Regions from separate parts of the Devosia sp. ZW T5_3 genome, predicted to be linked through region 1. Evidence: riboswitches for the same ligand, from Rfam matches in the RefSeq annotation. Region 1 holds a riboswitch; each other region holds the start of a gene.
What was found. A riboswitch is a leader RNA that binds a small molecule or an ion and turns the genes downstream of it on or off. The one in region 1 is predicted to bind cobalamin.

Region 1 (9,455 bases):
AGCGTCCACGCGGTCCCCGTCCCGAAGGCGGTCGTCCCCCGCAGGATCGTGCCTTCACCGGCACCCCGCGCGGCCCGCGTCGTAGCGATGCAGCAGCGGGCGAGCGCCCAGAGCGCAGCTTTGCGCCGCGTGTTCGTCCCGATAGCGAACGCGGCGATGGCGCAGCCTTTACCGGCGCGCCCAAGCGTCCCGGCCGCAATTTCTCGGAAAAGCCGCGCAGCTTCCGTCCCGATGCCGACCGCGCCCCGCGTCCTGATCGCGCTCCGCGCCCCGACCGCGCCGCCCGTCCGGGCCGCGACAATCTAGGCTCGGAAGCCAAGACCTACGGCAAGCCCAAGACCCGCCCCGATGGCAAGCCCCATCCCAAGCGCGACGGCGCCGCTCCCCAGCGCGGCCCCAAGCCCGGTGGCCGTCCCGCCGCCGGTGGTCGTCCCAGCGGCGGCGCTGGTCGTCCCTCCGGCGGCGCCCGCCCCACTGGTGGTGCCGGCCGTCCCTCCGGTCCGCGCCGTCCCAAGGCGTAAACACTACGCCCACCCCACAATGTCATCCCCGCGAAAGCGGGGACCTCCGTTTCCTTTCCCTATCCGCAAACAGAGGTTCCCGCTTTCGCGGGAATGACACCGTGAGATAAGGGAAGGGGCGGTGAAAATATGGAGCCAACCCATGCGCATCGTCGCCGGAAAATTTCGTGGCAAGCAGCTGACCTCGCCCTCTGACGAGTCCATCCGCCCCACCGCCGACCGCGTCCGCGAGAGCATGTTCAACATCCTCGCCAGCCGCCTCGGCCCGGTCTTTGATGGCATCCGCGTGCTCGACCTCTTCGCCGGCACCGGCGCCCTTGGCCTCGAAGCCCTCTCGCGCGGGGCCGCTCACGTCACCTTCGTTGACACTGGCGCGGAAGCCCGGGGCATCATCCGCGACCACATCGAGGCCTTCGGGGCAGGGGGCATCACCAAACTCCTGCGCCGCGACGCCACCGATCTGGGCACCCCCGGCACGTTCGGCCAGTTCAACCTGATCTTCCTCGACCCGCCCTACAACAAGGGTCTGGGCGAACAGGCGCTGGCGGGCCTTCTCGCCAACGGCTGGCTCGCCCCCGGCGCCACCATGGTCCTCGAAGACAGCACCGAAGCCACGATCACCCTCCCCGCCGGCTTCACCCTGGAAGACCGCCGCGAATACGGCGCCGCCGCCGTACATTTCTTGAGCGTGGAATAGGCCACGACCTCGTCCTTCGACAAGCTCAGGATGAGGTCTACTGTGAATATCGCGATCTAAGTAGACCTCATGGTGAGCCTGTCGAACCACGAGGTCGTGGCACTTTGCCTTATCACCCGCCGGACCCACCCTCGCCCCTTGAGGGAGAGGGACTGATTTTCTGCGTTCAGCAGAAAATCAGGGTGAGGGGTTGCCTCCGCAACATCAATGCAAGCTTGTGTCACAAGCTTTGGCCATGCGCCTACCTCCCCTCAAGGGGGAGGGGACAGATCGGGGCTCCCTATCATGAGCTGAGTGATGACGGCTCCTAAGCCGCCACACAAGCCCCACACCGCCCACGAATCTCCATCGTGGTCCGCTCGACCTTAAAGTCCTTCTGCCCGGCCCAGTCCCCCAGCCGCTCCTCGATCACCGCGTCGGCAAATTCATCCACCTTCCCGCAGCCCTCGCAGATCGCGAACGCAATCAACCCGCTGCGATGGCAATGCTCATCCGCACAAGCCACGAACGCATTGAGCGATTCCAGCCGATGCGCCAGCCCCCGTTCCACCAGCTTGTCGAGCGCGCGATAGACCTGCAGCGGCGCCCGCAGCCCGTCGCCGCGCAGCTTGTCGAGGATGTCATAGGCAGACAATGGCCCGTCCGAATGCGCCAGCGCACCCAGCACCAACCCCTGGTTCTTCGTCAGATCATCAGCCCACACATGGTTGTGGCCGCTGTGGTCGTCATGCGAATGTGCCATTATCCACCTGCCTTTTTGTAAGACTACTTGCCTGCCATCGCGGGCACCAGCAGTTCAACGTTATGTTTGAACATATCGAGATAGCTCGCTGCCCCCTCGCCGGGTTCTGACAGCGCATCGGCATAAAGCTCGCCGCCCACCGTCACGCCGGTTTCGCTGGCGATCTGCTGCACCAAGCGGCCGTCGCTCATATTCTCGATAAACAGCGCCTTGACCCCATCGGCCCGGATCTGCTCGATCAGCTTGCCCACATCGGCGGCTGATGCCTCGCTATCGGTCGAAATGCCCTCGGGCGCCAGGAATTCCACGCCATATTCCTCGCCGAAATAGGTGAACGCGTCATGGGTGGTGATCACCTTGCGCTGCGCTTCCGGCACGGTGTCGATATCGGCGATCACCTTGGCGTCGAGTGCCGAAATCTCGGCCGAATATTCGGCCGCATTGGCCTCATAAACCGTGCAGCCATCCGGATCGACCGCGCACAGCCCCGCCGCCACATTCTTCACATAGAGCAGGCCATTCTTTAGGCTCTGCCAGGCGTGCGGATCGGTCTCGCCATGGTCATGCCCCTCATGGCCGTGTTCTTCCTCGGCCATGGCATGGGTCTTGACGCCCTCGCTGGCCACCACCACCGGGCCGGCAAAGCCCGTCGCTTCGACCAGCCGGTCCAGCCAGCCCTCAAAACCCAGCCCATTGACGAAAAACACCTGCGCATGGCTCAGCGCCTGCGCATCTGCCGGCTTGGGTTCATAGACATGCGTATCGGCATTGGCACCGACGATCGTCGTCAGCTCCACCCGGTCGCCGCCGACACGGGCAACGATATCCCCGAGAATGGAAAAGCTGGCCACGGCTTTGACTTCGGCCGCACTCGCCGGCAGCGCCAGCACCGAGGTCATTAACGCCAGGGCAATGAGTTTGATCGACATGCTTTGGTCTCCGTATGATGCCGGGCGGCGCGCCGCTCCGGCGGAAAGTCAGGCCACCCGATGCCGGGCCGGCCGCGTGGCAGTGGTGATGACGCCGCGCCGTCCGAACAGCAGCGACATGAGGTAAATCGCCCCGGCGACAAGGATAATGGCCGGCCCCGAGGCAATGCTCAGGTGATAGGAGGCGAGCAGCCCGAAATAGCTCGAGACCACCGCGATCAGCACGGCCAGCCCACAAGTGGCCTCGAGGCTGCGCACCCAGAACCGCGCCGCCGCCGCCGGCAGCATCATCAGCCCCACCGCCAGCAGCGTCCCGAGCGCCTGGAACCCGCCCACCAGATTGAGCACCACCAGCGCCAGAAAGATCAGGTGCACCGGGTGACCCGCCTTGCTGACACTGCGCAGGAAGCTGGGGTCCAGACACTCCGCCACCAGCGGCCGCCACAGCATGGCCAGTGCCACCAGACTCACCGTCACGATGGCCCCGATCATGATCAGCGCATCATTGTTCAGCGCCAGCACCGTGCCGAACAGCACATGCATCAGGTCCACATTGGAGCCCTTGAGGCTCACCAGCATCACGCCCAGCGCCAGCGAAATCAGATAGAAGGCCGCCAGAGAATTGTCCTCGCGCTGAATGGTGAAGCGCGACACCAGCCCCGCCAGCACCGCAACGATCAGCCCGGCGGCAAAGCCCCCCAGCGTCATCGGCAGGATAGCCAGCCCCGATACGAGAAACCCCGCTGCCGCACCGGGCAGAATGGCATGGGCCATGGCGTCCCCGGTCAGGCTCATCCGCCGCAGCATCAGGAACACGCCAACCGGTCCCGCGCTCAGCGACAGGATGATGGCCCCGGCCAAGGCGCGATTCATGAAACCGAATTGCACGAACGGCCCGATCAGGAAATCATAGAGGTTCATTGGTGCGCCCCGTGCTTGTGGCCACGGCCATCATGCTCATGCCAGGGCGCATGCTCGTCCCAAGCCTCCACCATCTGCCGCGCCCGGCGCAGATTGTCCGCCGTCAGCGCTTCTTCCGTGTCGCCCCAGGCAATCGCCTCGCGTGCCAATAGCAGCGTGCGCGGAAAGGCTTCCCGCACCAGCTCGGCATCGTGCAGCACGGCAATCACCGTGCGCGCTTCGCCGTGCCAGTGCTTGATCAGCTCGGTCAGGTCCGCCACCGTGCGCTGGTCGATGGCGGCAAATGGCTCATCGAGCAGGATCACCGGCGCATCCTGCACCAGCACCCGCGCAAACAGCGCCCGCTGCAATTGCCCGCCCGACAGCGTATCGATCGGCCGCCGCTCAAAGCCGACAAGCCCCACCGCAGCCAAAGCCGCTTCCATCTCCCGGCGATCGACGCCGCGAATGGCCGAAAACAGCCCCCGCCGCTTCCAGAATCCGAGCGCCACCAGATCCGCCACCACCGCCGGAAAGCTGCGGTCGATCTCGGCAATCTGCGGCAGGTAGGCAATGTCTTTGCTGTCGATGCCATCGAGCGTCACCCGTCCGCTCAGCGGCTTGATCGCCCCGATCATGCCCTTGAGCAGCGTCGACTTGCCCGAGCCATTGGGCCCCATTACCGCAGTCAGCGAACCGCGCTCAAACGCCCCGTCCAGATGATGCACCGCCGGATGCGCGTCATAGCCCAGCGTCAGGTCTTCGATGCGGATCGCGCTCATGACCGCACCAAGAGCCACAGCACCAGCCAGATCACCACGATCGCCGGAACCACGATGGCCAGCCGCGCCAGCGCACTCATCTGCGCCAGGCCAAAGCTGCGCCCCCTCGATTTTACCGGGGCGTGCGGATGCGTATGCTGGTGAGCCATGGCCGTTCTTGTGCTATACATGTGTCGACGCAACGTAATAACATTACGGTCGCAATCGTCAAGACCTCACATCACAGCCAACAGCCGATCCTACTTGATCGGGCCCTTGAAGATAAAAAATGCCCCCAGCGCGATCATCCCGAACCCGATGCCGTGGTTCAGCGTCAGCTTCTCGCCAAAGTAAAACACGGTGAACACCGCGAACACCGACAGCGAGATGACTTCCTGAATGGTCTTGAGTTCGGACGGGCTATAGACCGCTTCCCCGATCCGATTGGCCGGCACGGCCAGCCAATATTCGAAAAACGCGATGCCCCAGCTGATCATCACCGCCAGCCACAGCGCCGATGTCGGCCATTTCAGATGCCCATACCAGGCAAAGGTCATGAACACATTGGACGCGAGCAGCAGCCCAATCGGGGCAAAAGTGGCAAAGTTGAAGCCCAAGGCTTCCTCCTGAAAAGGCCAGAAAACCGCCGATTGGCGGCCTCACTGCTTACCCCTAGCCGCTTTGCCGCGAAAGTGGATTTCACATTCGTGCTTATGCCCTAGCGCACATGCTTGGTCGGCTGCTCCAGCCCAAACAGATCATCACTCAGATTATCCATCCGCTCGCGCACCAAAACCTGCGCGTCATAAACCCCGCGATTGTAGAAATAGGCGCCCATCTTGTCGGCAAAGAACATCATCAGCATCTCGGCCGGAATGGAGCCAATGTCCTGGTCGAGTTCGTTTCGGAAATAGTCGCGAATTTCATCCACGATCGCCTTGGTTTCCTCGCGGCTGAATTTGATCGGTTTCATCTCGTGTCTCCCGCAGATTTTGGCGATCAGGTCTACTGCGAGTCGCCGGTTCCGCCGTCCGCCAAATTGGCTCGAACGCGCCGACCCCACGCTTGACCCAGCGCCGCTTTTCCTACCAACCACATTGCGGTCCGCCCGATTTAGTGGCAAACCAATCCTCGTGTTGGTTCCCCGCGTCCGTTGTGGCAAGGGGATACTCAGCCTGAAGCCCAAGGCATCACGCCGCAAGCGGAAGGCTGGAAAAGGGAACACGGTGCGACGTACCCATCAGGGCGCAAAACCGTGGCTGCCCCCGCAACTGTAAGCGGTGCATTCCCCTCTCATGCCACTGGCGAATAGCCGGGAAGGCGAGGGGAGTGGTTATCACCGCGAGCCAGGAGACCTGCCGGCACATCAGCCGGGCGAAAAGCCCAATCTATTCCGCGCACGGAGGGTGCTGCCATGAATACCACGATCAATACGACGACCACCGTCTCCACGTCTCTCTCCCTGTCCCAGCGCCTCATCGCTGGTGTCCTGGCCCTCATGCTCGGTCTGACCCTTCTGGTCGGCACCGGCTTTGCCGGCGATTTCCGCCTGCATAACGGCGCCCACGACACCCGCCACGCCATGGGCTTCCCCTGCCACTAAGGCAGCGCACGAGAGAAACAAAATGATCCGTAACTTGTTTGCCGCTGCGCTTTTCGCAGCGCTGGCCGCTGGCCTATTGACCGCCGCCATCCAGAATTTCCGCGTCACCCCGCTCATTCTGCATGCCGAGACCTTCGAGGGCGAAGGCGGCCACAGCCATGGCGAGGCCGCCGCTGTCGCTGATCACGAACACGCTCTCGGCACGGCCGAACACAGCCACGATGACGCCGCCGCCAGCACGGCCGCCGAGCCCGAAGAATGGGCCCCGCAAGACGGCTTCGAGCGCACCGCCTATACGACGCTCGCCACGGTCCTCGCCGCCACCGGCTTTGCCCTGGTCATCGGCGCCATCTCTATGTTCGCCAATATCCCTATCACCTTCGCCAATGGCCTGCTCTGGGGCGCCGCCGGTTTTATCACCTTCTCGCTGGCCCCCGCCTATGGCCTGGCGCCCGAACTCCCCGGCATGCCTGCCGCCGATCTGTTCGCCCGCCAGCTCTGGTGGGTGGGCACGGCCGTCGCCACCGGCGCCGCTTTCGTGTTGCTCGCCAAGACCCGCGCCAGCTGGGCCATTGCCGTCGCCGTCGCGCTGATCGCGGCCCCCCACATTATCGGCGCGCCCGTCGCCCCCGATGAGCCCAGCGCCGTCCCTGCCCACCTAGCCACCGAATTCGCCGCCATCACCCTTGGCACCTCGGCCGTGTTCTGGGCCGTGCTCGGCACCCTGTTCGGCCGCCTCAACGACCTCTTTGCCGCCCGCGCGGCCACCCCGATCGGAGCCATTGCATGACCGAAAAAATCCCCACCACTGTTATCACCGGCTTTCTCGGCGCCGGCAAAACCACCCTGGTTCGTCACCTTCTCGCCCATGCCCCCAAGGGCAAGCGCATCGCCCTGATCATCAACGAATTCGGTGATCTGGGTGTCGATAAGGACATCCTGGCCGGTTGCGGCGACGACACCTGCCGCGAAGAAGATATGGTCGAGCTGTCCAATGGCTGCATTTGCTGCACCGTGGCCGATGAATTCATCCCCACCATGCAGGCTCTGCTCGCCCGCCCCGAAAAGTTCGATCACATCGTCATCGAAACCTCGGGCCTGGCTTTGCCCCAGCCGCTGATCCGCGCCTTCAACTGGCCTGAAATCAAGGCCCAGGTCACCATTGACGGCATCGTCACTGTCGCCGATGCCGCAGCTCTCGCCGAAGGCCGCTTTGCCTCAGACGAAGCCGCCGTCGACGCCCAGCGCCGTCAGGACGAAATGCTCGATCACGAAACGCCGCTGGGCGAGCTGTTCGAGGATCAGCTCTCGGTGGCCGACCTCGTCATCGTCAACAAGGCCGATCTGGTCGATCCCGCCATGCTCGATATTGTCGAAGCCAACCTCCGCGCCGAAATGCGCCCCGGCGTCGGCCTCATCCGCGCCCGCAATGGCCATGTCGATATCGCGGCCCTGCTCGGCATGGGCATGTCCTCGGAAGACGATATCGCCAATCGCCCCAGCCACCATGAGCTGGAACATGGCGGGGAAATCCACGAGCACGACGATTTCGACAGCTTCTCCATCCGCCTGCCCGCCATCGGCAGCAAGGATGAGCTGCTCTCCGTCATCGAAGCCACCATCCGCGACCACGATGTGCTGCGCCTCAAGGGCTTCGCCGCCGTGCCCGGCGCCAATGCCCGCCTCGCCATCCAGGCCGTCGGCCCCCGCGTCACCGCCTATTTCGATCGCCCCTGGAAAGATGGCGAAATTCGCGAAACCGCGCTGGTCGTCATCGGCCAATCCCCCCTCGACCACGCCGCCATCACGGCCAGCCTGCAACGCGCTTTGGCCGTCGCCGCCTGATAAAGGTTTGGCCCCGATCTGTTCCCTCCCCCTTGTGGGGAGGGCTAGGGTGGGGGTGCTGCGCCAACAGCGGTCTCGATCCACGCCGTTCAGCCCAAGGACCTCCATGACCGGCATCCCCAAAGACGCCAACAGCCCCACCACATCAGCAATCCCCCGTTTCCTGCTGACCCTCTTTGTCGGCCCGGCCCTCGGCGCGCTGACCTTCCTTGTTGGCGGCGCACTCGCCGATTGGCACGACAATCCCGACAACTGGTCTGATCTCTTCGAAGATGCCCCGCTGATCTTGCTCTTCGGTTATGGGATGGGCCTGTTCCCCGCCCTAGTCGGCGCCGTGGTCATGGGCGTCTTCAGCCACCGCTACCAAAACCTGCGCGCCCAACTCCTCGCCGCCATTCCCCTCGGCGCCGCTGCCGGCTGGTTCGGCATGACGCTGTTCGTCTCCTCCTTCGGCGCCAACAAATATTTCAACACCGAGCTTCAGCTCGTCTCGGCCATCGCCGGCGCCGTCGCGCTGCTCGGCTGCACCGCCATCTTCGCCTGGTTCACCCGCAAGGCGGCCGCCTGATGCATCTGCTCTCCGCCCAGGCCGGCGCCATCCAGCAGGAAGGCGAAGCCATCGATCTCAACCAACACCCCGGCGCCTATATCTTCGCCTCCGCCGCCGATAGCGAATTGGCCATGCTCGCCGCCGCCGCCGACCGGGCAGGGGAGAGCGAACTGCGCCTCGCCAATACGCTGCGCCTCTCCAACAATCTCTCGGTCGATCTCTGGCTGGAAAAAACGGTGGGTCACGCCCGCCTGGTCGTCCTCCGCCTTATCGGCGGCGCCGCCTATTTCCAGTATGGCGTCGACGAGCTCACCGCCCTCTGCGCCAACCGCAAAATCCCGCTCGCCCTCATCCCCGGCGACGCCAATCCCGACCCCATCCTGCAATCCCGCTCCACCATCCACCCCGACGACTGGACGCGCCTCCACAATCTCTTCATCGCCGGCGGCCCGGACAATGCGGATACCATCCTGAAGGCGTTCAATCTTCTTGCCGTTCCAGCCCTTCCTTCTCCCCTCGTGGGAGAAGGTGCCCGAAGGGCGGATGAGGGGGCCTTGCTCACCGACCTCCAACCCACCCCCTTCCCCCGCTTCGGCCTCTGGCACCCCAGTCTCGGCATCACCGACGAATCCGCCCTACGCTCAATCCACGCCCACCCACCGGGCGGTCCCTCCCCCTATCAGGGGGAGGCTAGGAGGGGGTACTCCGATGCCAGAGCATTCATTCCCATCCTCTTCTACCGCGCCGCCCTCGAAGGCGCCGGTACCGCCACCATCACAGCCCTCATCGCCGAGCTGGAGCGCCAGAACCTCGCGCCCGTTCCCCTGTTGGTGTCCTCCCTCAAGGAAGCCCCCTGCGTCCGTTTCATGCAAAACGCGCTCGCCGCCTTCCCGCCCGCCACCATCCT
Region 2 (9,455 bases), on a different contig from region 1:
CGGTAACGACGATGCCGATCAGCGCCCCGATGGAGGCGCGCAGTCGCTCGCCCAGGCTGACGGGCGCAAGGCCGGGCACGAACCGCTTGATGAAGGGGATGACGCTGGACATTGGGTGGGGATGTAGCAGTGGCGCTGCGCCGCGCCAACTGCCTGCATTGGGTGCCTGTTCTCTCAAAAGCAGTGCCGCAGGAATTTCCTTCCACGCGCACCGATTGCCCCTAATCCTCCTTGAGGGCGCGGTTCAGCTGTTCTTCGACGGGATGGAGAATGTAGGACAGCACGGTCCGCTCGCCAGTCTGGACAAAGGATTCCACCGGCATGCCGGGAATCAGCACGACGCCCTTAGGCAAACGCGCCAGCTCCTCGTCGGGAATGGCGATCCTGGCCGCATAATATTGCTGGCCCGTCGCGGGGTCCTGGGTGGCATCGGGCGCCACCCGTGCCACATTGGCGAACAATTCCGGCGTGGTGCGCGGATTCAACCCGGAAAAGCGGAGCACGGCCTGCTGCCCGACGGCGACCTTGTCGATATCCACCGGCTCGATCCGGACATTGACCATCAGCGGCTCATCCGAGGGCACGACGAGCATGAGCGTTTCGCCAGCGGCCGCCACTCCGCCCACCGTGTGGAGGATGGATTCGTGCACCACGCCGGTTTGTGGGGCGCGGATTTCGGTGCGGGTCAGCCGGTCGCGGTCGGCTATGCGGCGCTGGCCGGCCTCGGCGATCACCCGCCGCGCCTCCTGCAGTTCGGCCAAGGCGCTGGTCAGATATTCGTCCTCGATCTGTTCGATCTGCAGGGCCCGCTCGGCGGCCACCGCGTGCGATTCGGCGAGGGATGCCACGACACGCCCCAACTCGCCCTGGGCATTGGCCAGCTCCTTGTCGAGACTGGTGCCGCGGCTGGCCGCGATCAGGCGCTTGTCATAGAGATCGTCGAAATCGACGATTTCCTGCTCGATCACTGCGACCCGGCGCTCAATGGCCTGCTTCTGCAGATCGAGCCCTTCCCGTTGGCGTTCGAGCTGGATGATCTGTTCGCGCAATTGGGCAATGCGTCCCGCTTTGGTCGCTTGCCGCGCCACCAGCACTTGCTGTTCGAGTGCCACCAGCGATTGCAATTGTGTCATATCGAACAGGTCGAGCACCGCGCCGGATAGGGTCACCGTATTGCGGCCTTCGATCTCGGCGATCAGCCGGGCCTCCTTGGCATAAGCCTCGCGCAACTGGGCTTCCGAGATTGCGAGGGCCGCAGCAATTGCGGTTTGATCCAGCGTCGCCAATACCTGGCCCTGCACCACGCGATCTTCGTCGCGCACCAGCAATTGGGTAACGATACCGCCCTCGGGATGCTGCACGCGCTTGGCGCTGTCCTGGACCACCAGCATGCCGGGCGCGATGATAGCGCCGGAAATCTCGGTCATTGCAGACCAGGCGACCAGCCCACCGAACAGACCCAGCACGGCAAACAGCCCGACCCAGCCATGGCGCTTGAGACTGGTGAGATCGCTGGCGGTGGGGACGGCTTCGATGGTCATGCGCCAGGCGCCTTGATGGGGCGGACATTGGTGCCGGGCTGGGTGATTTGCTGCAGGATTTCGGCCTTCGGCCCATAGGCCATTTGCCGCCCGGCGCGCATGTAAAGTACCTTGTCGACGGCAGCGATGGCGCTGGGTCGGTGGGCGATGACGATGACGATCGAGCCGCGCTCGCGTGCCTTGTGAATGGCGTCAGTCAGCGCCGCGTCGCCCTCGGCGTCGAGATTGGAATTGGGCTCGTCGAGGATGATGAGGAAGGGATTGCCATAGAGTGCGCGGGCCAGTCCGATGCGCTGGCGCTGTCCTGCCGACAGCAAGTCGCCTTGTTCCCCGACCTGACTATTATAGCCATCGGGCAGGGCGCTGATCAGGTCGTGCACGCCGGCGGTCTTGGCCGCGGCAATGATCGCTTCGCTGGATGCATTGACGCGGAAACGGGCAATATTGTCGGCGACGGTGCCATCGAAGAGCTCGACCCGTTGCGGCAGATAGCCGATCATCGAGCCGATCTGGTCGGTCGTGTAATGCGCCAGCAGGGCGCCATCAAAGCGGATATCGCCGGCGAGGCTGGGCCAAACGCCCACCAAAGCCCGCGCCAGCGATGACTTGCCGGAACCCGAGGGACCCAGGATCGCCAGTCCATCGCCGGCAGCGATATCGAATTGCATGCCGGAAATGACCGGCATGCGCTGCCCCTGCGGCGCCGAAGCCAGTCCCTTCACACTCAGCGCCTGCGTCGGCAGTGGCAATCTTACGTCGCGCGGAGCGGCCTGCCTGACCGCAAGAACTTTCCGAATCCGCGCCCAGGCCTGGCGGGCACCGACAAAGCTGCGCCATTGCCCGACGATCTGCTCGACCGGCGCCAGCGCCCGGGCCGTGACGACCGAGGCGGCGATCATCAGCCCGGCTGTCATTTCGCCACGGATGACGAGATAGGCGCCCAGGGCGAGCACCAGGGACTGCAGCAGAAAGCGCAAGCCCTTGGTCGCGGCAGAAAAGAAAGCGGCTTGATCGCTGCCCGTGCGCAGCGCGGCGATCATCCGACCGGTCTGGGCCGCCCAGCGGGCGCGCAGATCGTCGAGCATGCCCATGGCGATGACGGTTTCGGCATTGACGCGGATGTTCTCGGCCTGCCGCTGCCGCAGCAATTGAGCGGCACTGGCCTGCTGGGTCGGCTGTCGCGCCATGGCTTCGTTGATGATCATGAGCGCCGTGATGACGAGGCACCCCGCGACCGCCAGCCAGCCCAGCCAATAATGGAACAGGAAGACGACCGCGAGATAGACGGGCACCCAGGGCAGATCCAGCAACGCTAGCGGCGCCGAGCTGGCGAGGAACTGGCGCAGCAGGTCGCCGTCGCGCAGCGGATCGGCGGTTTTGGGAGCGTCGGCGATGAGCCGGAAGTGAACGGCCGCTGCAAACAGCCGCCCGGAAAACCGGGCATCGAGCACATTGGCAAAGCGGGTCGCCATGCGGCTGCGCAGCGCATCGAGAAAGCCGTAAAAGGCAAAGAGCCCGCAGACCAATCCTGTCAGCACCAATAGCGTGGGCACCGAGCGGCTGGCCAATACCCGGTCATAGACCTGCAGCATGAAGAGCGGCCCGGTCAGCATCAGCAGGTTGGACACAAAGCTGATGGCGCCCAGCGCCATTATGGGCCCGCTCAGCGACAGAGCCGGGCCGCCGGGTCCGGCTGGTTGTTGCACTAGCGATGGTTGCATCAGCTTCTCCGGCGACGCCTAGAAGAAGTGATAGTCGCCTTGCCCGATCTGGGCCGTGCCGTCCGCCATCTGCACCATGATCAGCCCGCCGCCATCCGGATTGTCGGGATCGTTCACCCGGTAGATCTGCAGCGTCTGATCGTCGCTCGCATAGTGGTCGAAGGTCAGCGTCGCATCATCGCCGAAGCCGAAGAGGCTGATGAAATCCTGCTCGCCCGGGCCGGAATGACCCGCGCCATGGAAATCGATGATGTGGTCGAGCCGGCCATTGTGGTCCGCCGGGTCAGCGAAATCACCCGGATTGAAGATGAAGGTGTCGTTGTCGGCGCCGCCCTGCATGCGGTCGACGCCCGTTCCGCCGGTGAGCTTGTCCCGGCCGCGTTCGCCGTGCAGCAGATCGTCGCCCGCGCCGCCATTGAGGGAATCGTCAAAGCGGCTGCCAAACAGATCGTCATTGCCGCCCTTGGAGGCGACAAGGACCGGATGGTCGCTGTTGAAATAGCGCAGGATGTCGACGCCATCGCCCAGGGCGATATATTCGGGACCAGCCATGGATCCTCCAATGGTGATTGTGACCGTCGCCAGATTGCTGTTGCCCTGGCCGTCGGTCGCCATGATCGTGAACGTGTCGGTGCCGACAAACCCGGATGCCGGGAAATAGTCGAACAGGTTGCCGTCAAGAAAAGCCGAGTGATAGTGGACGCTGCCCAGGAATTCGCTTTCCGGGAAGGGATAGTGATTGCCGTCATAGCGTCGATCGAGCTCGATCGTGCCGTGATCGGGGCCATCGACGACGGTGAAGCTCAGCAAGTCATAGTCGACATCACTGGCTACGAATTCGATGTCGTTGAGAGATTGGCCGGGCGCCAGAACCAGGTTCAGATCGGAGACGACCGGCGCGGTGTTGACGAAGCTGTCAGGCAGCTGCACACCGTCTTGAACCCTGATCTGGTGGTAGCCGTATTGGGTATTCTCGCCACCGAAATACATGGTGGCGCCCTTGTAGGTCACCACGAAATCGTCGGGAGTGTCGGCCATGACGGAGACAACTTCCAGCGATTGGCTCGCCCCTTCGGCGTGAACGGTGCGAAGGAAATTGCCCTCATTGTCAAAGATATAGGTGTCGAGATTGGAGAAGATTCCGTATTTGCCATCATGGGTGAAGCCGGTGATGGCAAAGAAGCCGTCGAAGACATCGACCGACTCGACCGTTACCCAGCCGAAGAAATAATCCGGCAAGGCTCCGATAGGGTCGGAAACATTGCCTTCAGTATCGGTCAAAGTGAAGGAGTAAGCGACGTGCGGCTCGCCTCCCTCCAAGATAGTCAGTTCACTACCATTACTTAGGATGGGCATCATGTTCCTCGAACGCTTTACAGTGGGGAGGACGGCATGGGCACGTTTTATTAAGTCGAGGCTAGCAGGCCGCCGGACGGCTTCCAAGCTGCGCCGCAGGCAGGTGAGGGGCGCTTCCGGCGCATGGCTCGTGCTAGATTTCCCGCTGCAAGCGATCCGCGATCCGGACCCGGTTGGCCGCGATGGCTGCCGCAGTCGGCTGCCAGTCCTGGCACCACGCGGCGGGGAAGCCTTCCAGCAGGCGATCGGTGTCGGTGAAGCTTGGCCGGTAGCCGCGGGCCTGCATTTCAGCCACGAGCGCGGCCTGTCTTTTGGCAAGGTAGCCTAGGCGGCTGTAAAAGAACCGCACATGACCGGCGCCCAACCGATATTCGACGGGATTGCGCGGGTCATCGGGCTGCTCGCCGCGATCGATTGCCGCGCGGACCAGCGCAAATATCCGGGGCAATTCCCGATATTCGGCGACCAGATGTGGCCCGGTCAATTCAGCTGGGGGAATGCAGTTGATGCGTGTCACGGCAGGCCCTTGGGCTGAGGCAGAGCAGCTTTGCCATAGAGTGGGCCGGCCCGACCCGTCAACTGGCACCGCCGCACAGGAACCTTTGCAATCGGCATGGCGTTGGCTCCCGCTCCGGAGACCTGAATATGACCGACGTGACCGCCATACCCCGCCTGGACCTGAAGCGCTATCTGGGCCGATGGTATGAGATTTGCCGCCTGCCGCTCAAATGGGAAGACGAGACGGCCACTGATATCACTGCCAATTACACACTGAACGACAAAGGCAATGTCGGCGTCGATAACCGCTGCTTTGACGAAGATGGCAAACCGGCCCGCGCATTGGGCGAAGCCTTTGCAGTGGATGACACCAATGCCCGTCTGAAGGTGAGCTTTCTGCCCCCGGTTGTCCGGTGGCTGCCCTTTGGCAGGGGTGATTATTGGGTGCTCAAGATCGATCCCGATTACGCCGTTTCCCTGGTCGGCTCACCCAGCAGAAAATATCTGTGGGTGCTGGCCCGGCGGCCATTCGTCGCCCGCGAAACGCTCGACGAATATCTGGCCGAAGCCCGCCGCCAGGGCTTTGATTTGACCGGGCTTATTACCCCGCGCCACACCGGTCGCGTAGTGAGCGACGACATGGTCGAAGGCAAATGAGCTGAACGGTCAGCATCGGCCACCGGCAGGACTTGCGGCCACATTAGCCGGCGTATATGAGAGCCATGTCACGGTTCCGCCAATTGAGCGCGGATCAAAAGGGAACACGGTGCGGATTACCCATCAGGGGCCAAAACCGAGGCTGCCCTCGCAACTGTAAGCGGCGAGTTTGCTGTTCATTACCACTGGCCTTTTGGCCGGGAAGGGAACAGCAAGCATCCGAGCCGCGAGCCAGGAGACCTGCCGCGACACCGACCAGCATGCCGGACGAGGTGTTTCGGCGGGGTTCGAGCCAGCTTGGCTGGCTTGTCGTGCGCGTTCTCGTCCGTAACAGGACCGCTCACACCCTCGCATCTATGCCTATCGGCCTGCCGTTCGGTTGTCCCGAACTGCATCACGAGAGGTTATGATGCGTCTTCCTGCTATCGTCACCGGCACCTTGCTTGCCGGCGTGGCCTGCATGCCTGCAACAGCGGCCACACGCTACCCGCTCATTCTTGAAAATTGCGGCGCCACCATCACCATTGCGGCCGCGCCGCAACGCGCGGTCGGCATCGGCCAGAACAGTTCCGAAATCATGTTGCTGCTGGGATTGGCCGACCGCATGGTCGGCACAGCAGTGTGGGTTTCCCCCGTGCTGGAGGAATTGGCTAAGGCCAATGCCGGCGTGCCGCGCCTGGCCGATAATCAGCCCAGCTTTGAAAGCGTCGTCGGGACCAATCCCGATTTCGTTGCGGCGCAATTCCTGTCGGCCCTGGGGCCGGAGGGCCGCGTCGGCACCCGCGAGCAATTCGCCGATCTGGGCGTGCCCAGCTATGTCTCGCCCACCGATTGCGACACGACCGATAATATTTCCGCCGATGGCTCGCGGGCCAATTTGTGGACGCCAGAATTGTTGTATCGCGAGATCGAAGAACTGGCCGCGATCTTTGATGTTTCCGCGCGTGGCGAAACGCTGGTCGCCGATTTCCGGGCACGCGAGCAGGCGGTGCGGGATCGGCTGGCCGGCCGCTCCGATGATATTTCGATCCTATTCTGGTTTTCGAGCGCGGAGATTGCCGGCGATGCCTGGGTGGCGGGCAAGAACGGCGCTCCAGGCTACATCACCGACGTGTTGGGCGCCCGCAATGTCATCGAGACCGAAGCCGAATGGCCGCTGGTCAGCTGGGAAGCAATCGCCACCGCCGACCCGGCCGCGATCGTCATCGGCACGATGGATCGGCGCACGCAGGCGGCGGACGATCCAGCGGTCAAGCGCGAATTCTTGCACACGGACCCGGTCGCCAGCGCATTGTCGGCGGTGCAAGCCGGCCATATCGTCGAAATGGACGCGCAGGCAATGAACCCGACACTGCGCACCATTGGCGGGCTCGAAAAGCTTGCCACGGCGCTGGAAGGCTTCGGTCTCCTCGATTGAGCACAATTGCAGGTCTGCGCCCGGCCTTCCGGCCGGGTGTTCTTATCGTCATCGCCACCGGCCTTCTGCTGCCCGTGGCGATTGCATTGGGGGTGGGCATTGGTGAAATGCCCATCAGCCTTGAAACGACCGTGCAGGCGGTGACCAATCGCCTGGGCTGGACGCGGCACGAGCTCAGCCGCATCCAGGAAAGCGTGATCTGGGACTATCGGCTGAGCCGCTCGCTCGCCGCCGCCTGTTGCGGCGCGGGCCTGGCGCTTTGTGGTGCCATATTACAATCGCTGCTGCGCAATCCGCTGGCCGAACCCTATGTGCTGGGGATTTCGGCCGGCGCCTCGACCGGGGCGGTTTGCGTCATGCTGCTGGGGCTGGGTGCCGGGGCGGTGACGCTGTCGGCGGGTGCCTTTGCCGGAGCGCTCGCCGCCTTCCTGTTCGTGGTCATGCTCGCCTCCGGCGCACGTGGCGGCACCGAGCGCACCATTCTGGCCGGGGTGGCAGCGTCGCAGCTGTTCAATGCGCTGACGGCCTATATCGTGGCCACATCGGCCAATGCCGAACAGGCCCGCAGCGTGATGTTCTGGTTATTGGGCAGCTTTGCCGGCGTGCGCTGGTCCGATGTCTCGCTGGTGGCCATCGTGGTTGTTGGCGGGCTTGGCATCTGCCTGCGCTATGCACGCTCGCTCGATGCCTTTGCCTTCGGCGAAGATGCCGCGGCTTCCCTTGGCGTGCCGGTGCGCTGGGTGCGGCTGGTATTGTTCGCCGTGACGGCACTGATGACAGCCACTATGGTGTCCATGGTCGGCTCTATCGGTTTTGTGGGTCTCGTGATCCCACACGCCGCCCGCTTCCTGGTCGGGCCAGGCCATATACGGCTGCTGCCGGCTTGCGCGGTGATCGGGGCCAGCTTCATGGTCTTGGCCGATATCGTCTCCCGTATCATCCTGCCGCAACAGGTTCTGCCGATTGGGGTGGTTACGGCCTTGGTCGGGGTGCCGTTCTTCGCGGTCATCCTCTATCGCGGCGGGCGTCGCGGATGAGGCCGGAAGTGCCGCGGCGCCTTGAAATCCGGGCGTTGAAGGGCCATATTCAAGCTATACGCGGGCTGCTTGCCCATGCCGGCATCGTCGATCGCCCGGCCATATCCAGATTTGCGAACGGTTTGCCCCGGCCGCTTCATCGCGGCTGGGGCTGTTGCTTGCGGTGCCATGGCATCTGCTGAACCTAATCCAGAAGGAATGAACCATGTCCGGTTTTGACTATTCCGCCGCTGCCGAACTCTATCCAAGCAAGGGCCGCAATGAATCTCCCAAGGCGCGCTACCGCCGCTTCGCGACCGCCGCAGAGGCAGTGCAATACGCTGTCGAGGAGATGCCGCAGGCCTTGCTGCGGGGCTCGTTTCTTGAGGTTGATGAGCAGCGCTTCGATGGCGCGCAAATTCTTGATCTCTACAGCGCCGAAACCTACCCGCTGGTGCGCGCCGCTGCGGACTGAGCCCAAATAATGGGAACGGGCCCCCATCTTATGGGTTGATCCATAGAGGCCGGCGCGCGTCAACCGGACATGGTGGTATAGGGAACGGGCTGGTTTTTCCGGTTTCCCAGTCCGGTCAACGCAATGGCAGCCGAGCTCTTGTCCCATCCGCGCCGCGCCTCATCCGCATTCCTGTTCCACGGTGATTGTTGCCTGCGATGGCTTTGACGCAGTAAGTGCGTATAGGCCAACGCGCCGGAGAGTCGCGCCGTGAATTTACTCCGAGAGTTGAGCATGGGGGAGATCGTGTCGCGCATTGCGGCAGTGCTCCTCTATGCGGCGATCCAGGGCTTCGCCCTGGCCGGTTTCGCGCGCCTGCTGGGTGACAAACGACCGCAATATGAGGGTCGTCTGACCGCCAATCCCTTTACCCATATCTCGGTATGGGGCACCGTGATAGCAGCGCTGTTCGCCATGAGCTGGGTGCGGGTGGTGCGGTTCGACCCGGCGCAGAACCGGCTGGGACGCTGGGGGCTGCTGCTGGTCGCCGTCTTGGCGCTAGCTGTGGTCGTGGCACTGGTGCCATTGATCGACCTGCTGCGGCCGCTGGCCTTGCTTCTTCCTCGAACCGGCGGCTATGCAGTGCTCTATGTGGCGGGGCAATTGCAGATATTGGCCATGGCCTCGGTGGCGCTCAATCTGCTGCCCATCCCCGGATTGATCGGCGGGGTGCTCTGGCAGGTCATCTGGCCGGGCGAGGAGCGGCGCCTGCTGCGGCTCGAGCCCTTTGGGCTG
Region 3 (9,455 bases), on a different contig from region 1:
CGCTCGATGCCTCACTGACCGAGATGAAACAGATTATTTACGCCCTGCGACCCAACGTCCTCGACGAACTAGGCCTTGTCGCGGCGCTCGAAAACTATGTCAGTGCCCTTCCACAAAGCGCCGAGCTCGTCGCTAGTCTTTCTGTTCGCGGAACCCCCGCTGCCCTCAACCCGGAGGCCGAACTGGCGATCTTCCGCATCGTGCAGGAGGCCTGCCAAAATGCAATCCGCCACGCCGCAGCGAAATCGCTCACACTCCATCTCACCTATAGTGGCCGATCAGTTGATGTCCGCATTGTCGATGACGGCCACGGGTTCGTCTTCGATGACGCAAAAATGGGACTGGGCCTTGTCGGCATCCGCGAGCGGACTCAAGTCGTCGGAGGCGCCCTCACCATCAAGACCGCGCCCGGCGAGGGTACCCTCGTAATGTTCTCCATTCCTCTGGAGGCAAGTGCGGCATGAGCATTCGAGTGATGATCGTAGACGACCATCAAATCTTCCGCATGGGCGTCAAGAGCCTGCTCGAAGACGAGGCCGATATCGAAGTCGTCGGTGAAGCCGGCAATGCGCAGGACGCATTGACGCTTGCCGAAAAGCTCAAGCCCGACATCGCGACCGTCGATATTCGTCTCGGCGGCATGGATGGCATCCAGCTCGTCCGGGCCTTGAAGGCGCGGCCGGCGGCACCCCGGTGCATGATCCTGTCCACCTACGAGGACCGCCAATATCTTGTCGGCGCGTTGGAGGCTGAGGCCGACGCATACCTTCTCAAATCTAATTCCTATGAAACTCTGCCGGCCGCCATCCGCCAAGTATATGGCGGCACCTCGATGCTGTCGCAGGAACTGATCTCGGTCATGATGGACGAGTACAAAAGGGTGGCATCCCAGCAGATTCAGCGCGAAAGTGGCCTTACCCCGCAAGAGGTTCGCATGCTGCGCCTCCTTGCCAAAGGCGGGCGCTCGCTCGATATCGCCAACGAACTAGCGCTGACCGAGATTACAGTGAAGCGCAAGGTGCAGGAGATAACCATCAAACTCGGCGCCGCCAACCGCGTCCAGGCCGTCGCCGAAGCAATAAGGCGCGGCGTGATATAGGTGTTGGGAGCATGGGATCCAGTCGTGCCTCAGGCTGGTCCGGCCGAGATAGGCCCAACCAAACTCTTCGGTGACCGAGGCAAAGGCGCGGGCAGTTTCCGGCCACACGCCGAAGACGAAAACCTTACGATTCAATATCGTAGGTTGGCGGTCGGCGCATGTTGGAAGCCTGGCGTCTCATCCGGGATTGTCGGCACCGTCTCGGCTTCGTCCGTGGCCCGGCGAAGCGACACACCTTCGTTGGGATACGCAGCTCCCACTGGTAGGCCAGCCTGATCGACGGTTAGTACACCTACCAACTCGGGGTCAGCGGCGTGGATATAGTTTTCGGCGCGATCCAGTGCGGCGGCCAGGCTGTCACGAATACCTACGGCAGTCATATCCTGGGGAAGTCCTCGCACCGATAGATAGTCCTCGGCCCGCAGCGATAGCGAGCGGCGGCGGATCTCATCGATGATCCTTTGGGGCGAGTAGTTGGGTGGCTTGCCTGATGCGGCAAGTACAAGCGGCCCCAGCGGGCAATACCGCTGGTCGATCGTTATCAGATCGATATGGTCCCGAGCCTTGCTTCGGCTCGACGCCGCTCCGACCTTGTTAATCGCCAGGTCGGCCGTATTCAGCCGCACACCCCATTCTGGGTCACGAACGAGTGGAAAGTATCGATATCGGGTCTCGCTCATCCACTGCAGCATGGTATCGTCCCCATCTCTTGAGACAGTGCACTCAACGACGCCATAGATGATAATGTCGACGGAGACTTTGAACCCGGCGCTCTCCAAGGCCGCAATATCCTCCTTGGCGGTCGCCACGATCTCTTCGTCGGTGTCGTGGAAAATATCCAGGTGGTCCGTCAGCCGGAACCAGTCCTTGTTGAGGACTGCGCCGCCAGCCATGTAACTGGTGTCCGAACGATTGGCGGCGATAACCGCCATCACTTGCTTCTGCAGCGAGGTGAGTGCCATGGCTTACGCCATAGCCGCGGAATAAAGCCTGCGCCCTGCAATGAAGGCCTTCGCGTCGCCTCGGTCCATCAATGCCTTGCCCAAAACACGGGCCTTCTCATCCACGTTCTGGAGGCGGGACAGGTCAATATTGTCCAGCACCCTGACGCCATAATCGCGGACGGCCTGGTCAATGCTCTCCTGCAGGCGATCGCGGCGAACACGGTAACTGCTTCGCATGGCTGACGCCTGAGCTAGTATTTCCTCGCGTGAGCCAGCAGGAACCAGCACCTCGACGCGAACCAGATCCGCGCCGGCACCACACTTTCGATATCGCTTGATCCGATCCTGAACGCTCATGGCAACTCCTTTTCTGACACAATAGGCGTATCCCGGATACGTTTCAAGCTGGCGCCAGAATCCACGCGTTTTGGTCGTCGTGCTTCCCAACGGAATGGCTGAAACAACCAAGCTCAAGATTCTCTGGAGGAATGCATATCCGGGCGTCTACGAACCCCTTACCCGCCCCCACCAGCCTTGATCCTTCATCTGCCGATATTGAGAAGCCTGTGCCGTCGCTAATGTGAGTTGGGGCGAACTGTTGCCTTCCATTTTCCAAGTGAGGCGAACTGTCGAGTGCTTCGCTGCCAATTTGAGGCGAACTAAATTCTTAGCGCGCTGATTTAGCTATGAATTTTTGTGGCCGAAGTACAGGGAGATCGCATCGGTACTATCAAGATAGGAGCGGCCATAATTGAAGACGAACTGGCCGCTGGCGCGCGTGAGGAGCCCGGCAACGATGGGCTCCGTCTGCTCGGGCAGCCATACCCAGACATATGCCTGGTTTGGGATATCGCTTGCCCTAGAAGTCATCATTCACCTTGCCAGTCGAGGCGCGCACGGCCTGCGGTAGCAACGTATTGACGGACTGGGCTTCGCTGGCCTTCAGGGTCATGCCGCGCGCATCCTGGTCGAACAGGCGCAGTCCCACGACGGACGCGACCTCGAAGGCCGCGCCGATGGACGCGCCAATATCCCCTTTTTCAATGCGGTGGACCAGCCCGCGCGACATGCCCGCCCGCTCGGCCACTTCGCCAGCCGTCATCCGGTGCTCGACGCGCGCGCGCCGGATCAGAAGGCCGAGCAGTTCGGCCGCTTCTTTGGCATAACGGGAGATTGGGCGGTTTGCCGGCTTTGGCATGCGTGCTCCATAAATAGATCACGAGGCTAGCTCGTGTGCCATTTATCGAGAAGCTATCCAGCCTGACGCTGAAACTCAATGGTTGTTCTATAAATAGAACATAAGGCGGGTTTGAGTTGCTTTAATAGGACAACTGAATGCCGCCCTCAAGGAGGGAGGGGGCGCGTTGACCCGTTTCAGTCGTTCATCGCCGTCCGCAGCTGCCCAAAGCTGCCACTCGAAAAGCTGCCGCTCTTGGATTGCGGCCTGATCGATTATAGACGAAGCGTTCGACTTGATTTATAACCATCCGGACGGAAATATATGGGTAACGTAAGTGGGACGAAAGCGCGTCATTGACCAGCAGGCTATTCTCGATGCTGGCGAGGCGGTGGTTGCTCGACTGGGTGCCGCCAGTTTGACATTGGATGCCGTGGCTGCCGAGGCCGACATTAGCAAAGCCAGTGTCATTTATGACTTCAAGACCAAGCAGAACTTGATCGAGGCGATTGTGGAGCGGGCCTTTCGGCGCGACCGCGAGCATCACGCCGCTGTCGAGGCAGACCTTGCCTCATCGAATAGTCTCGCCATTCGCGGGCGCATAAAGGTCGCGGAAGAGCCGCCGCCAGAAAACTTCAAGCCCGTGGCCCTGGGCCTCAGTATGGCTCTGATACTCGACCCTGCCTTGCGTGCGCGCATGCAAAAGAGCCAGGCGGAAACGATCAGTCGGATCATCGAGACCGCCTCGTCCCCACGCGGTGCCCTTCTGGCCTATCTAGCCTTAGAGGGGCTGAAGTTCCTCGAGTATCTGGATTTCCACCATTTCGCCCCGGGCGATCGATCGCGGATAATTAATGAGATCGATTGGCTGGTGACCGCAACCCCGGACGACACAGCCGACAGCTAGAACTCCAAAACGGGAAAACGAACATGACTGAACGAGACGACGCGGCCATTGCCGCGGCGACCGCCGCCGGCTGGCCAATCGCCAGGATCTTTATCACTGGTGGCAGTGGCTATGTCGGCCGCAACCTAATCCGTCATTTTGTCGGCAAGGCCATCCCCGTTACCGCATTGGCGCGATCCGCCAGGTCGGAGAGAGTGGTCGCAGAACTCGGCGCGACGCCCTTTTCAGGCGATCTTATCAGCGCCGACCTGGTGCCTGGCATGGAAGGATGTGACGTACTGATCCACGCCGCCGCCGATACCGATCATGGTCCGGGCACCGAAAGCCAGCAGCGCGTCAATGAAGAAGGCACCAAGGCGGTGTTCAAGGCGGCGCGGGCAGGGGGCATCCAGCGAGCGATTTATCTCAGCACGGAATCCGTTCTGGCTGATGGACGCCCCCTCATCAATGTCGATGAACGCCATCCTTTGCCGCGTCGCCCCGCCGGATCGTATTCTCGCAGCAAAGCCGCCGCCGAACGCTACGCCCTGTCCAACAATGGCGGTGGCATGGATGTCATTGTGGTTCGGCCCCGCTTTGTCTGGGGGCGTGATGACACGACTGCCTTACCCCATCTGCTAGGTGCTGTTCAATCGGGGCAGTTCGCCTGGATCAGTGGCGGCGACTATCTGACGACGACCATCCACATCGCCAATCTCTGTCATGGCATTGAACTGGCGATCGCCAGGGGCAAAGGCGGCGAGATCTACTTTCTTGGCGACGAGGGGCCCGTTCGGTTCCGCGATTTTGCAACCGCGCTGATGGCCACGCAAGGCGTCACGGCACCAGAAAAGTCGGTGCCGCGCGCACTGCTACGTTTCATCGCCGGTGTGGGCGATCGGCTGTACGGGCTTTCGGGTGGGAAGATCACCGCTCCGTTGACCTTGCAGTCCTTCGCCACATCGGCCGTTACGATAACGCTCAACATCGGCAAGGCGCGCCGCGAACTCGGCTACGCGCCGATTATGACGCGAGAAGCAGGCCTCGCCGAAATGACCGCCAACCTGCAAAACGCCGCGCAGTGAGGCAATCGAAACGCGCTGGGGCGGATCGCGTCCACCCTGGCCTCACTTGCTTCTAACGCCAGTCCGCTTCCCAGGCGAAACAGGCCAGTCCGCACTCGACCCCATGCCGGCCATAGAGGCCACAGTTGTAACTTACCGAGAGCGGACATTGACAACGCTGCGTCCACAATGCCCTATGCACCCGTCGTAGGTTCTTCGGCGGCCACAAGCCAACGGGGATTAAAAGGGAACACGGTGCGACGTACCCATCAGGGCGCAAAACCGTGACTGCCCCCGCAACTGTGAGCGGATAGCTCTTTCGAGATGCCACTGGCCGTAAGGCTGGGAAGGTTCGAAGGCGCCGTGACCCGCAAGTCAGGAGACCTGCCATCGACACACCTTTCAACCCGGCCGGGGTGTGCCGCGGGGAACGATGATGGCGCTTGACGACACGACCAAAAAGCTCAGCCTGATTTCGCCCGCAATGCGCCCCGCATCTGCGGAGCGCCTCGGTGAACCACGTCCACCTTGCTGATCATCTGCTTCCCTTCGACCCGTCCGGCCGCACCCGGCGCCCGGCTGCCCTGCAGGTCGACGGGCTGAGCTGGGGACCTTCTGGAGCGGCGCGGCTGCTGCACGACATCGCGTTCAGCGTTGCGCCGGGCGAGATGCTCGCTGTCGTAGGGCCGAACGGCGCTGGCAAGTCCTCGCTGCTGCGGTGCCTCTATCGCTATCATCAGCCGACTAGCGGGACAGTCGCCCTCGATGGTGCTGACATCTGGGCCATGGCTCCGCGCGATTGCGCCCGCCGGATTGCTACGGTGCTGCAGGAGCCAGCGACCGATTTCGGCCTGACCGTCGCCGAGATTGTCGAACTGGGCCTGACACCGCATCTGGGACGGTTCGGTCAGGCCGATCTGGCCGAGGTGGAAAGCGCGCTGGCATTGATGGGTCTCACCAGCTTTGCCGCTCGCGATTTCGCCACACTCTCCGGCGGCGAAAAACAACGGGTGATGATCGCCCGCGCACTGTTGCAGAAGCCCGATCTGCTCATTCTCGACGAGCCCACCAACCATCTCGACATCCGCCACCAGCTCGAAGTGCTCGCGCTACTCTCGCGCCTCGACGCCACCGTCATCGTCTCGCTGCACGATCTGGCACTGGCCTCGGCCCATGCCGATCGCGTGCTGGTGCTCGACAATGGCCGCCAGGTGCAATTGGGCGCTCCGCTCGACGTGCTGACCCCCCAATCCATCCGCCGGACCTTCGCGGTCGACGTCGCCATCGACGCCCACCCTGCAACGGGCCGGCCCCGCTTTTCCTTCCATCTCAACGACAAACCTTGAGGATATTTCCGTGCGTCTTGCCTTCACCTTCCTCGTGCCGGCCCTGCTGGCCGCAACCACGGCCACAGCGCTCGCCTATCCCGTCACCGTCAAGAGCTGCAATCGCGACGTGACTTTTGACGCGGCGCCGATGCGCGCAGTGTCAAACGACGTGAACCTCACCGAGATGATGCTGGCCCTGGGCCTCACCGACCACATGGCCGGCTATACCGGCGTCTCCGAATGGAAGACGCTGGACGAGACCTTGCGCGCCAATGTCGAGCAATTGCCCGAGCTCTCGCCCGATTATCCGACCAAGGAAGTGCTGCTCGGCGCCGATGCGGACTTCTACTTCGCTGGCTGGAACTACGGCATGAGGGTTGGCGGTGAGGTGACGCCGGAAACGCTGGGCGCGTTCGACATCGCGGTCTACGAGCTCACCGAGAGCTGCATCCACATCATGGACAAGCCAAAGTCCTCGATGGACGACATGTATGTCGACCTGCTCAATCTGGGCATTATCTTCGGCGTTGAGGACAAGGCCGAAGCGCTAGTCGCCGGCTACAAGCAGGAATTGGCCGATTTCAGCGCGACGCTGCCGGCCAGCGCAATGCCACCCAAGGTGTTCGTCTATGACTCGGGCGAGGACAAGCCGTTCACCGCCGGCCGCTACGCCATCCCCACCGCTCTGATCGAGGCGGCCGGTGGCACCAACATCATGGACGATGTGGGTTCGAGCTGGGTCGAGGTTGGCTGGGAGCCGGTTATCGAGCGCAATCCGGACGTGGTCGTCATCGTCAACTATGGCGATGTCACCGCCGAACAGAAGATCGCCTTCATGAAGGACAATGCTGCGTTCAAGGATATCCCGGCCGTGGTGAACGATCGTTTCGTCGTGCTCGAATATGTCGAGGCGACGCCCGGCCCGCGCAACATCGCGGCAATCAAGCGCCTTGCCGCCGCGTTCCATCCTCAATGAGCTGATAGGGCTGGCCAATCCGGCCAGCCCGTTTCCACCATGTCCCACAAGCACCTCGTCGCCGGTCCACGGCATACCATTCTGCATAACCTGCCGCTGCTCACGGCCGGCCTCGTCATGCTGCTTTTTGTCGTGATGATGGTCGGCGTCAGCGTCGGCGCCATTGCCATCCCGCTCGAGGTGGTCTGGGGCGTCGTGGTCAATCACCTCGCCCCGGGCAGTGTCGAGGTCACCTGGTCGGCCGGCCGAGACAATATTGTTTGGGAAGTTCGCCTGCCGCGCGTGATCCTGGGGGCGATCATCGGCGCCAGCCTCGCCCTGGTCGGCGCCGCGCTCCAATCGGTGACGCGCAACCAGCTTGCCGACCCGCATCTGCTCGGCATTTCTTCCGGCGCGGCGCTCGGTGCCATCATCGTGCTGCTGCATACCGGCATGTTCCTCGGCCTCATCACCGTGCCGCTCTTTGCCTTTGGCGGGGCACTGCTCACCACGGCGATCGTGGTCGGCGTGGCCAATCTCTCCAACGCCACCAATGCCGGCCGGCTGGTGCTGACCGGTGTCGCCGTGTCATTCGTCGTCACCTCGCTGGGCAGCCTCGGCATTTTCCTGGGTGACCCGCGTGCCGCGCATACCGTGATCTTCTGGATGCTCGGTGGCCTGGGCCTGTCGCAATGGGCCCAGCTCCCCTATCCGCTGGTGGCTCTAGCGGGTTGCGGCGCTTATCTCATGGCCAATGCCCGCAATCTCAACGCCATGACGCTGGGCGATGAGTCCGCGACAACGTTGGGTATTCCCGCTGCCCGGTTCCGCATCATCGTCTTCATCGTCTGCGCATTGTTGACTGGTGCCGCCGTGGCCTTTTCGGGCATTGTATCCTTCGTCGGGCTGATGATCCCCCACCTGGTGCGCATGGTGGTCGGTGGCGACTATCGTCGCGTGCTGCCGCTCTCGGCGCTGGTAGGCGCCATCTTCCTAGTAGTGGCCGACATGGCCGCGCGTATCATCATCCCGCCACAAGACATCCCGCTCGGCGTCATCACCGGCTTGGTCGGCGGCGTGTTCTTCATCGTCCTGATGCGGCGGAACAAGAGGATTGGATGACGTTGGGTCGCAATCGGACCGACAACTTCATGTCCGGTTTCTGCCCGTACCTGGCCACAAGCAGACCGACTGCTCTCCACCCCCTTGGAGACCTAACCAGCCACTGTCGGCCCATTCATCTGGCCCATCAGGTGGCTAGTCGTTGAGTATCTTGGCCATGGAGGCACCGATCTGCCCACCGGCATAGGCCTGCCCATAGTTCTGTCGAGCCGTTTCGCCCAGCTTGGCGAGGGGCGGCAGCGCGGAGACGCGCCGGCAGAGCGCGGCGGTCATCGGTGCGGTTTCCTCCAATAGATCGTGGACTTTGCTGAAGCGCTCGGCCATCGTGGTCCAGAGCGTAGCGGTAATCACGTCGGCAATGCCTAGCGCCTGGCCGCCAAGGATGTGGCCGGTGCCCTTACCCAGTCCATTTCGCCGGCCAGTATCTTCCCAGATGCTCATCCACTTCGCGAGCCGAGGCACAAACGCCTCCCAGCGCTTTTCGGTCCACATGTGGTCACCGCCATTGAGGGTGATTTCGTCGATGACATCGTTGGCGTCATTGACGATCTTGATCGTCATGGCCCGCAATGCAGGCGTATCCGGCATCAGCTCTAGTGTTTCCCCCAGATAGAGGATGATGGCTGGCATTTCGGCCAGGGCCGTGTCGGCCTTGTGGTCGATCAGGACAGGTGGTCCCATGAAGGGCACAGGCATGTCCTCCACCGGGCCCTCCATCAGCCGCGAGATTTTCGCGTCGCCGCCCTCCGTCCAAGTTTTGCCAGCAAAGGCCAGCACAGCGCGCACAAACTGGCCTCGAAAGGGTACTGACCAGTAGAGAAGTTCGTAATCAGCCAAAGTTCATCTCCATCGCTGGTGGAATGAAACGCGCCGACGCTGG

Region 2: another riboswitch for cobalamin. It lies ahead of ACI3KW_RS15950 (ABC transporter substrate-binding protein); the one in region 1 lies ahead of ACI3KW_RS21690 (CbtB domain-containing protein).
Region 3: another riboswitch for cobalamin. It lies ahead of ACI3KW_RS01560 (ABC transporter ATP-binding protein); the one in region 1 lies ahead of ACI3KW_RS21690 (CbtB domain-containing protein).

The regions. Positions count from the first base shown of each region.
Region 1 covers NZ_JBJDRE010000024.1:1,101-10,555, reverse strand. Annotated here, with positions in the region: gene ACI3KW_RS21735 (pseudouridine synthase) at 1-521, shown strand, start outside; gene rsmD (16S rRNA (guanine(966)-N(2))-methyltransferase RsmD) at 664-1,218, shown strand; gene ACI3KW_RS21725 (Fur family transcriptional regulator) at 1,526-1,960, opposite strand; gene ACI3KW_RS21720 (metal ABC transporter substrate-binding protein) at 1,984-2,889, opposite strand; gene aztB (zinc ABC transporter permease AztB) at 2,938-3,810, opposite strand; gene aztA (zinc ABC transporter ATP-binding protein AztA) at 3,807-4,571, opposite strand; gene ACI3KW_RS21705 (hypothetical protein) at 4,568-4,720, opposite strand; gene ACI3KW_RS21700 (DMT family protein) at 4,811-5,167, opposite strand; gene ACI3KW_RS21695 (DUF2164 domain-containing protein) at 5,269-5,523, opposite strand; cobalamin riboswitch at 5,730-5,928, shown strand; gene ACI3KW_RS21690 (CbtB domain-containing protein) at 5,965-6,153, shown strand; gene ACI3KW_RS21685 (CbtA family protein) at 6,176-6,943, shown strand; gene cobW (cobalamin biosynthesis protein CobW) at 6,940-7,998, shown strand; gene ACI3KW_RS21675 (hypothetical protein) at 8,105-8,566, shown strand; partial or broken gene ACI3KW_RS21670 (cobaltochelatase subunit CobN) at 8,566-9,455, shown strand, end outside.
Region 2 covers NZ_JBJDRE010000012.1:127,900-137,354, forward strand. Annotated here, with positions in the region: gene ACI3KW_RS15920 (HPP family protein) at 1-112, opposite strand, end outside; gene ACI3KW_RS15925 (HlyD family type I secretion periplasmic adaptor subunit) at 222-1,541, opposite strand; gene ACI3KW_RS15930 (type I secretion system permease/ATPase) at 1,538-3,262, opposite strand; gene ACI3KW_RS15935 (Ig-like domain-containing protein) at 3,281-4,543, opposite strand; gene ACI3KW_RS15940 (pyrimidine dimer DNA glycosylase/endonuclease V) at 4,752-5,135, opposite strand; gene ACI3KW_RS15945 (lipocalin family protein) at 5,264-5,773, shown strand; cobalamin riboswitch at 5,828-6,036, shown strand; gene ACI3KW_RS15950 (ABC transporter substrate-binding protein) at 6,180-7,190, shown strand; gene ACI3KW_RS15955 (FecCD family ABC transporter permease) at 7,235-8,227, shown strand; gene ACI3KW_RS15960 (hypothetical protein) at 8,433-8,681, shown strand; gene ACI3KW_RS15965 (hypothetical protein) at 8,931-9,455, shown strand, end outside.
Region 3 covers NZ_JBJDRE010000001.1:312,323-321,777, forward strand. Annotated here, with positions in the region: gene ACI3KW_RS01525 (GAF domain-containing protein) at 1-464, shown strand, start outside; gene ACI3KW_RS01530 (response regulator) at 461-1,099, shown strand; gene ACI3KW_RS01535 (hypothetical protein) at 1,231-2,061, opposite strand; gene ACI3KW_RS01540 (hypothetical protein) at 2,065-2,400, opposite strand; gene ACI3KW_RS01545 (helix-turn-helix transcriptional regulator) at 2,903-3,241, opposite strand; gene ACI3KW_RS01550 (TetR family transcriptional regulator) at 3,558-4,127, shown strand; gene ACI3KW_RS01555 (NAD-dependent epimerase/dehydratase family protein) at 4,151-5,191, shown strand; cobalamin riboswitch at 5,363-5,577, shown strand; gene ACI3KW_RS01560 (ABC transporter ATP-binding protein) at 5,683-6,516, shown strand; gene ACI3KW_RS01565 (ABC transporter substrate-binding protein) at 6,527-7,474, shown strand; gene ACI3KW_RS01570 (FecCD family ABC transporter permease) at 7,514-8,575, shown strand; gene ACI3KW_RS01575 (glutathione S-transferase) at 8,711-9,412, opposite strand.